Regions from separate parts of the Pseudoalteromonas sp. JC3 genome, predicted to be linked through region 1. Evidence: riboswitches for the same ligand, from Rfam matches in the RefSeq annotation. Region 1 holds a riboswitch; the other holds the start of a gene.
The links. Region 1 has a riboswitch for lysine ahead of lysC (lysine-sensitive aspartokinase 3). Riboswitches for the same ligand answer to the same signal wherever they lie in the genome.
Positions count from the first base shown of each region.

Region 1 (5,093 bases):
GGCAATCGCACGGGAAATTTTCCCCATATTTGGCGTGCTTTCATCGCTTGCCAAATAATAAAAACCACGGGCATCGTGCTGTAAGTCATGGCCTAAAGCTGAAAATAGCGCTTGATAGCTATCAATTTGCTGATCTAACTCTTGCCAAAGGGTAGTGTCTTGCTCACTGATATGATACCCGCTCACCAGTTTTTTATTAATGGCTTGGAGTTCATTGAGCATGTCTAAGTTAATTGTCGTCATAATGCTAATCTTGTTTTGCTTTGGCACTAAATGGATATAAAGAGAAGGTATGCGATGCGATAGTGATCTTACTCTTTTGTTGCTCTTGGCTAAGTGCCAAGTCAGATTCGTTGATCAGTTTTTGATAAAGGAACAGCATTTCGTCTGCTTCAAGATCAGGGTAGCTATCGCTTAAAAAGCCCAATAGTGCCTGGCGCTTTTTACCGGTTTGTTGAAATCTCGTTTTTACCGAGTTGTAATCTGGAATGTTAGGGCTTTGATAAGCTGGCACATCGTCGTGATCGGGCAGCTGATATTCTTCATGCTCAAATTCAACGAGACTTGCCATATATGCGACCATGTGACGCTTTTGCCCAAGGTTAAAACGTTGAATGTCTGACACAAATTCTGGTTGAACTGGTGAGAGTAAACGGTCAACACCGCGCTTTCTAATTTGTCCAAGGACTTTAGAGGCTTGCCGCGTAATGAGTGTATTGCGGCGTAGCTCTTCACGTAACGGCATGAGGAGATCGGCACTGCGGCTTAAACTTTCTCTACCAATGAGGTGCATATCTAAAATGCGTGTTCTGAGCTGCTCCAGCATGCGTTTGTCTGCAGCACCACGGCCTAATTGTTCAATCTCGTCAATTTGCTCACTGACCTGAAGCTCTATCTGATCGAAGCAGCGTTGGAAAGGGCCATGAATATCAACCATTTCCAACATAGGTTCGATATATTCGTCAAAAGCTTCTAATACGGCTTTATATCTCATGCCAAGAGACAGCGTTGAGGTGTCAGACTTTGCTTGTTCAACCAAGTTCATGATAGCGCTTTCGTTATGCTCGAACAGCTTAACAATTTTACGAACGCGTTCGTCCATAATGCGGCTAAAGCGGCGTAGCTCAGAGTAGTCAGCCTCTTCACCGGCTTGTGCGATGCGATTACCTAATCTTTCTAAGTCTTTTACCAGCACCGTGATCTCTTCCGCTAAACCGAGGCTTTCTTCTTGTAAAAGAAAGCTGGCGAAGTCAGCGATTGCACGGTTGATTTCTAACTGTGAAGATTTAGCTAAAGGAATAATAATTTCTTGTTGGAGTAATCGATTGGTTTCTTTATATATCCGTTCACTCGACCAGCTAGAATTTTTCTGCTTTAGGATGTTTTGTACATCTTTTAGACTGAAATCTGCGAGCTTAAATCGTTTAAAAAGTAGCTCGAGTACGCTCCAGTGTTCATTTATCGTATTTAATAATTTTTTTGCTGGGATCATAACTTTCCAGTGTGTAGTAGAGAAGTTTCATCACCACTTCATCAAATTGTCACAAAATGTTTATTGTACGTGGCATGGGGCCTGCGATGGTGCTAGAATCCGCCCCGAAATCGAACCCACCCCTTGTTACATTTAATTACAGGTTGTTTGCGCATTATGGTCACGCCCATTATTCTAACCCTGATCGCCATCGCTTTTATACTCATCGTTATAGAAGATATTATTCACGTAAACAAGGCCAAAACAACGCTTTTTTTTGGTACTTTATGTTGGATTATCGCCTTTATCTCTCCAATTCATGGTCAAAGCCCAGAAATTGTACAAATTGAACTAGACCATAACATTTTGGAAATCGCGACGCTTTGGCTGTTTTTAATGGCTGCCATGACGTTTGTGGCCTACTTGAACTCAAAAGGGTTTATCCAAAATATTGTTCACCGGATCATGCCAACCCATATTAGCGAACGCAAGCTAATGTTTTTGGTCGGTGCTTTTGCATTCGTATTTTCGTCAATATCGGATAACATCACCGCGACGCTTATTTCATTAGCTGTAGTCATGTCTTTGAAATTAGACCCGAAAAAGCTAATTAGATATGCGACATTAATCATCTTCAGTGTTAACTCCGGTGGGGTATCATTGATCACCGGTGATGTAACCACCTTGATGATATTTTTGGCCGATAAAGTAACCATCCCTGATCTGCTTTTACTAATTGCCCCTTCTATTTTTAGCGTATTTATCTTAGCTGCGATGCTATCAATCGGCATGAATGATAAGATCATTTTTGAAAAGGCTGAATTACGCAGAATTGAAAAGACCGATATCACCATTGCGCTCATCTTCTTATCAACCATTTTTGCTACGTTATTCTTAAGCGTGCAATACCATGTACCGCCGATGCTGACTTTCTTATTTGGCTTGTCTTTGATGTTCTTAATGGCGCAATTCTTGATGCGCAAGAAAGACGTTAATAAGAAAATCATCGACTATATCCGTGAAATTGAATACGACACCTTGTTGTTCTTTGTGGGTGTGCTGTTATTAGTTGGCGCGTTGAAAGAGGTCGGTGTACTGTCTAAGTTTACCGATTTATATCTGCATCTTGCACCGGAATACGCAAACTACTTGGTCGGTTTAATGAGTGCGGCGGTAGATAACGTGCCTTTGACGGCTGCGCTATTAAAAGCAGATATTACGATGACTCCAGCGCAATGGCTAACCTTTACTTATGCGACTGGCGTTGGTGGCTCTATGCTCATCATTGGTTCTGCAGCGGGGATCATTGCAATGAGTAAGGTTAAAGCGTTAACCTTCTCAAGCTATCTTAAAATGAGTATCTACCTGCTTATCGCATATACCATTGGATATAGTGGCGCGTATTTCGCGGGTCAGCTTATTTAAGACCAATGGATTTAATTTTTTAGCGCTTTGGGATAAGTTTTTCATAAATAACTTGACACCTAGACGGCTAAAAGATAATTTTCTCACATCGCCCGCATTTATTGCGGGCTTTTATTTTGCTTTTATTCAGATTAACAAAGGCAAAATAAACAGAAGAGGCGCGATGCTTAGGTAGTTAGTGTGAGGTGACGAGACCAATGACCACTAGTGAGGGAAGTATTCGCCGAGGAGAAAAGTTGCTCGTCGCAACGATTCTTCGGTTTACGAGGCTGAATCCTCGGAACTGTCACCGTATTGGTGGAGAGCTTCTGGCAAAGGTCATTTCAAGCGTTCGTCTTTTTAGAAATCCCATGCCGAGTTCTCCTTATAAAATTTGACTGTGCCAACAGTCGAGAGGAGAGAAAATGAATTCGCAGTATGTTGTAGCCAAATTTGGCGGTACCAGTGTCGCTGACTTTGAGGCTATGTCTCGTTGTGCTCACATTGTTCGTGACAACCCAAATGTTCGAGTGGTCGTTGTGAGTGCGTGTGCTGGCGTAACCAATCACCTTGTAACGCTAACCCAACAAAAGGAAGATGAGGCCGGGCGCAAAGCGGTTGTTGCAGCGGTTGAAAACATACAGCAAGCGATTATCGACCAAGTGTCTTTGGATGCTGATCTTGCTGAGGGTTACAAGCAAACTTTCAGTGAATTTGAAAGCCTTGCGAGTTTACCTGCACTTAGCAGACAGCAATGCGATGAAATGTTGAGCTTTGGCGAACGTTTTTCTTCTTATTTGTTTACCCAAATACTACGTAATAACCAGGTTCAGGCGTCGCGCTTTGATGTGCGTAAAGTGCTTAAAACAGATAATCAATTTGGAAAAGCGAATCCAAATGTTGCAGCTACACGTGAAGCTGCGCAAACCAATTTGGTCGCGCTACTTGGCGACACAGTGCAGGTGACGCAAGGGTTTATTGGTAGTGACCAATACGGCCAGACGACTACGCTTGGTCGTGGCGGTTCTGACTATAGTGCAGCATTGTTAGCAGAGGCAATTGACGCGTCAAGTGTGCATATTTGGACCGATGTCGTTGGTATTTTCAGTACCGATCCGCGTTTGTGTGTAAAGGCTAGACCTATTCCTCGTTTGAGTTTTGATGAAGCGGCAGAAATGGCGACATTTGGTGCTAAGGTGTTACATCCCGCAACTATATTGCCAGCGAGTCGTAAAGGTATTTCAGTATTTGTTGGTTCAAGCCGTGATCCGCAAGCGGGTGGCACTTGGATTGAAAAAGAGAAAACGGCGCAAGCAGGCATTCGCGCAGTGACACAACGCAAAAACCAAATACTATTGACGTTAAAGAGCCCTGAAATGCTTCTTGCTAGCGGCTTTTTGGCTCGTATCTTCACCATTTTAAGCAATTACAATATATCGGTTGACTTGGTAACGACTTCGGAAATTAGTGTTGCGCTTACGCTGGATAATGCGCCGAATGCTTCTCGACCAGAGTTAGAACAAGCTTGTTTGGATGAACTTGGCGAGTTTTGTCATGTGTCCGTTGAAAATAATCTTACTTTGGTGGCCATGATAGGTTCTGAGATCCAGTTGAAGAAGTGCCAGCTCAATCTCATGGATGTGTTGTCAGAGTTTAATATTCGACTAATATGCCATGGTGCGAGCAAGCACAATCTGTGCTTTTTAGTTGAGCAGCAGGAGTCAGATCAGGTCGTGCAGTCAATTCATGCTAAATTACTAGAGGTTGCGTAAGTGAATTTATTGTTTTTTAGGAACTAATAAAAAAGTTGCATTATTGAGTAATGGATGGCACTTTGTTTATAACGGTTAGGGTCTGCTGACCTTCAAGTTTGTTTTTCCCTAGGAGTGCCATCATGAATTATAAAGACGTCTACGAATTCTGGTTTGTTGAATGCACTGAATCAGATTGGTGGAAGAAGTCTGCGGACTTTGATCGCATCATAAAAAATCGCTTCGGTATTTTGCACCAAATGGCGCACCAAGGTGAGCTTTCGAGCTGGAGAGCAACACCACTTGGCGCGCTGTGTGAAATCATTATCTTAGATCAGTTTTCACGCAATATATTCAGAGACACTCCAGAGGCGTTTGCCAGTGACGCATTGGCGCTAAGCCTCACCCAACACGCCATCGAAAAGGGCTACCACCGCCAGCTCAACGATACTGAATTGATGTTTTTA
Region 1 covers NZ_CP127855.1:1,935,786-1,940,878, forward strand. Annotated here, with positions in the region: gene QSH61_RS07995 (condensin complex protein MksE) at 1-243, opposite strand, end outside; gene QSH61_RS08000 (MksB family condensin complex protein) at 248-1,492, opposite strand; gene nhaD (sodium:proton antiporter NhaD) at 1,649-2,896, shown strand; lysine riboswitch at 3,042-3,212, shown strand; gene lysC (lysine-sensitive aspartokinase 3) at 3,301-4,647, shown strand; gene QSH61_RS08015 (DUF924 family protein) at 4,770-5,093, shown strand, end outside.

Region 2 (5,093 bases), 1.7 Mb from region 1:
GTAGTTTTGCTTTTGTTCCACCACAGGGTTGAGATAAAAACCACATTCGCCAACCGCATAGCGGCCTAACTCCATCCATAATTCTTGCACTTGCGTGGCGGATTTTATCAATGCGAGCGTGTCTAATAATTTCTGCCAATCGAGAGAAGGGCTTTGCCTATCATAGGGAATGCCAAGGCCGCCACCTAAGTCGAGTACCTTTAGAGTAATCCCTAAATCAGCAGCGAGCTGAACTAAAGGTGCAACCATAGCCTGCCAAAGTTCAGAGAGTGTATCGCTGCAGAGCATATTGCCCCACTGGAAAATATGCAGTCCGACAAAGTCTAGGTAGGTGTAGTCACTTAAAGTTAGGGCTTGCCACTGCTCTGCGCCAAGACCAAAAGGAGTCAGCGTATTGCCACCAAGTGGATTGTGCTCTGCTTTATCAAAGCGTAACTGCACCCGCAGTAAAACTTCAAATTGAAGCTCAAACTCTTCGGCCACTTGATTTAACCAGCGTACTTGATTGTGACTTTCAGCCACGAAAATACGTACGCCTTGTGTGGCAAAATGACGGATCTGCTTTAGCGATTTGGCAGGACCTGTGTTGAGCACGCGTTCAGGTGCGATCCCTTGAGATAACACCTGATCAAGCTCGCCGCTAGATGCCACATCAAAGTTAAACCTAGCGTTATCTAGGGTTTTAATGATATGTGATAACGGATTCGCTTTTACGGCATACCAAAGCTTAACGATTTGCTGATCAACTAAGGGCTTAACATGTGCACTTAGCTTATCTAAATCGTAGCAAAAGAATGGCGTATCTTGTTGCTGGATCAATGCCTCAGCTGCGGTTCGCTGTGACGTGCTCAACCAAGTCATTAGCGTAGAACCTCTTCCAGCGCCAGTGATGCATCACTTTGTTCATCACGGTATTTTACGATAAGTGCGCATGACATACTTAGTCCTTGCTCGCGCGCCCACTCACTTGAGGCTGGACGAGAGCCTGGGATCACTATCGCGTTTTCAGGGATGGCTTCACCTTTGTCAAGCAAGCGCTCGTTCACGCAGTCATAGACAGGAATACTTGCTGAAAGGCGCACACCCGGTGCTAATACGGCACCGCGTTTAACAACAACCCCTTCAACCAATACACAGCCTGCACCAATAAAGGCATCGTCCTCAACAACAACAGGGCTTGCTCCAACTGGTTCTAATACACCACCCACTTGCACCGCTGCGCTAAGGTGGACATTTTTACCAATTTGCGCGCAAGAACCAACCAACGCATGACTATCTACCATAGTACCTGAATCAATATAGGCACCAATGTTGACATAAGCCGGTGGCATAATGATTGTGCCCGCTGCGACGTAAGCGCCACGTCTTACACTGCTTCCGCCAGGAACCATACGAACGCCATCTTGGGCAGCAAATCCGCGTGGTGCTAAGTTGTCTTTATCAACAAATCCACCTGGGAATTCTGTATTTACGCCATTTCTAAATGCCTCAAGGATCCCGTGTTTTACTTCTACGTTAGCATGCCAATGGCCTTGCTCATCCTGTGTTGCCGCACGTACTGTGCCATTTTCTAAATCGTTTAGTAGGGTTAACCAGCTCATGTTTACTGCCTTAATTCCAAGATAAAATAGTTTCGTTCGCGCGAGTGATCGCATCGGTATGGGTGAGTTCCAAATGTGTCAGTGGCGGGCGCAAGTTTGGACTTGTGAGCTTCCCTTGCAAGTGCATTAACACTTTGACTGGTATGGGATTTGCCACTGCAAATAAGCTATTTGCAGCTTCTGACCAAGTGGTAAATAAATTAGGAGAGGTGCCGCTTAACGAGCGCCTTACAAATTCTGCGGTTTGCTGTGGCCATGCGTTTGCTGCAACAGACACCAGACCCGTTGCACCTGCTTGTGCAAAGTAGGGCATAAGGCCATCGTCGCCGCTATAGATGGCGACATCAGGCGCTGCCTGACGAAATGCTTCAAAGGTGGCAATATCACCACTGGCTTCTTTTAGTGCCCACAGATTAGGGTGGCAAGCTAGTTCGCCGAGTAGGTCAGGGGCGATAGCAACGGCACTGCGACCGGGTACATTGTAGAGCATGCAAGGGTTATGGCTCTCATCGAGTAGCGTACTAAACCAATGCGCCAGACCAACTTTGCCGGGCTTTGCGTAGATTGGTGAGCCAAGTAAGAGCGCATGAATGGGCTGCGAATTACAAAAGCGCACCCATTGTGTTTGCTGCTCAAGATTACTGCCGCCAACGGCAACCATGAGCGGTACGCTTGGGGCGAGCTGGCAAACAAACTCAACGATTTGTTGCTGTTCTTGTTGGGTAAGCGCAAGGCCTTCGCCGGTACTGCCTAGTAAAAGAATACCGTTACGAGCTTGCTCTTGATCGCGTACCAGCGTCGTTAATGCGTTAAAATCAACCTGATTTTCAGCATCAAAAGGCGTTACTAAGGCCGTCCACAACGGATAGTCAGATAAGTTGAATTGTGATTTCATCTCTACCGAACTTAAATCATGTTCGGAGTTAGGAGGGTGTCCAAACTTCGAACTGTTAAAATTCGAAGAGCAATGGACTTAAAAAGGATAAGGCAGCCAATGGCCTTATTTTTCTAAGACCAGAAGCTCTCCACCAAGTATGTTGGTGACAGTCGCTGGGATTCAGCCCAGTCGCCCGAAATGAGTATTAGCAAACAATAACTCAATTTCTCGGCGTATATTCCCCTCACTAAGCTGCAACGGAGTTTGCTCTCCTTCACTTAGTTACCTGAATAACGCACCTCTTCCAGCCCTCAATTTGACGCCGTGGCATCAAACTATCTAAATAGGGTGAACGCGCATTGAAACATTTTGGCCGTCTAGGTGTCAAGCATCGGACTGTAAATAATGCGATTGTTAACTACACTTAACATTGCAGCTGAGACAATGCTATGAGATGAAAAACAAAAATATGTCGCTAATAAGTAAAGTTAAAAATCGTTATATCGGGGCATTACTTGCTATGGCTATATTGTTGTCGATGGCGATGGGGGTTATGCAATATCTACTGTATCAGCAGAGCTTAGATGCACACGTAATTAATATTGCGGGTATGCAGCGGATGTTGTCCCAACGTATCGCGCTATATAGTGCGCAAGACAATCAACGAGATAGTGAAGCGCTACGTCAAGCCATTGATAAGTTTGAAAGTAATCATGAGTTTTTAACTAAAACAGAAAGTAGTGGAGAGGCTATTTATCTGAATGAGGCGCTTGCAGCGCTTTACTACCAAGGGCCGGTGCAGTTGGATTTGCAAAGTACTACTTTTGTCACTTTATCAAGGTCTCGGTTACAGCAATCCACTCCTCAATTAATGGAGCAAATCTTTACTGCGTCTCAGCATATACTCCCAAACCTGAATGATGCCGTTTCACTATTCGAGCAGCATGCGCGAAGTAAAACAGAGATGGTGAGGAAAATAGAATTGTTAATCTGGCTACTTGGACTGTTGCTACTGTTTATAGAAGCGAAACTTGTATTTCGCCCAATGGCGCGAGAAATTGCTGAAGCACTCGATAAATTAGAGGCAGCAAGAAAGCTTGCTGACGATGCATTACACTCAAAATCACGATTTTTAGCACGCGTTAGTCACGAGCTAAGAACACCATTGCAGGCCATTCAGGGGTATTTAGATGAATATCTGAGGAGCAAAGACACGCAGCAATTACAGCATGTGAAAAGCGCAGCAAATCAATTGGATGTATTACTCTATTCGGTTCAAGACTTTAATAACCTTTCCGAGCAAGAAGTGGTTATTGAGCGTCATCAAGTCGCATTGCGAGAAGTAATAAAGTCAGCTTGTATCGCCTTTCAACTAACCGCACACAAGAAATCTCTCGCTTTTAATTTGGCATTGAGTAGTGAGTTAGATGTGGCTTGTTATTGTGATTGTAAGCGTGTTGGTTGGTTGATCAGTGAATTGGTTAATAATGCAATTAAATTTACTGAGCGTGGCAGCATTCAAGTATTTGCGGATTTGGTTATAGATGAAGATACACCATATTTAGAATTTGTCGTTGAAGATACTGGGCCTGGGTTCGACTATCAGCAGTTACGAGAAGCTGTGCATAGCGAGCATTTTCAAGGCACGCAGTTAGGGCTGAAGCGTTGCCAATTACTCACCTCAGCGCTTGGAGGACGATTAGATTTTAGTGCAAGGGAGCCAATCGGTACAAGAGCAATCCTGAGAGTCCCTATTGAAATTGACAATCAACAGGTACCGGCTCATACAATGGAGCAGGTGTCGGCTCGCATTTTACTGGTGGAAGATAATTTACTAAATGCACGCGTGATTGAAAAAATGCTTCAGCCCATAGCAAAATTGGTAACGCATGTCGAACATGGTGAAGGTGCCCTTGAAGTATATGAGGTGGGTAAGTTTGATATCGTGCTTATGGATTTGAATATGCCTGTGATGGATGGCTTTGAAGCCACTGAGCGTTTGAGAAAGCTAGATCCAGCTGTGCCTATTTTGGTCGTGACCGCAAATACCAATGCGGAGGATCTGGATAAGGTCTACGCACTTGGCGCAACGGCTCATTTGTATAAGCCGTTGCAACCGGATGTGCTGCATAGCAAAGTGGCGCTATTACTGAATAAGTGTGGAGACTTAGTCTCGTCTTAAACGAATATTTCCAACTCCGACTTCTGCATCGATGGAATACTGGCCTTGACCACGATAGTCTGTTGTCGAGCCAACCATACTCTTTTCGGAAGTTTCTACGTTGCCAAAACCTGACATTGCCGTTTTACCAACACCTGAATCTAAAGACACTTTTTTGAAATCGGTGGTGGTAGTCTCAATTTTAATTTTTCCTACGCCTACCTCTAAATCAGCAGAGTTATTAAGATCTTGAATATCAATTTTGCCAACACCAACCTCAACATCTAAAGCCAAATTAACAGGCACCTTAACTTGCCAAGATAGTTCATAATCATCCGAATTGATCTCAAGTGATAATTTATCCCCTGATGTGTTGCTGTTTAGGGTGGCCTCACTCACATCTGGTTTACCAAACCAACTGTCTGACTCTTTCGGTTCAACCAAAATTTCGACC
Region 2 covers NZ_CP127855.1:281,497-286,589, forward strand. Annotated here, with positions in the region: gene QSH61_RS01170 (PLP-dependent decarboxylase) at 1-861, opposite strand, end outside; gene QSH61_RS01175 (2,3,4,5-tetrahydropyridine-2,6-dicarboxylate N-succinyltransferase) at 861-1,601, opposite strand; gene dapA (4-hydroxy-tetrahydrodipicolinate synthase) at 1,612-2,496, opposite strand; lysine riboswitch at 2,612-2,790, opposite strand; gene QSH61_RS01185 (response regulator) at 2,933-4,660, shown strand; gene QSH61_RS01190 (toast rack family protein) at 4,646-5,093, opposite strand, start outside.
Region 2: it holds a riboswitch for lysine, as region 1 does, so the genes downstream of both, dapA (4-hydroxy-tetrahydrodipicolinate synthase) here and lysC (lysine-sensitive aspartokinase 3) in region 1, are expected to answer to the same signal.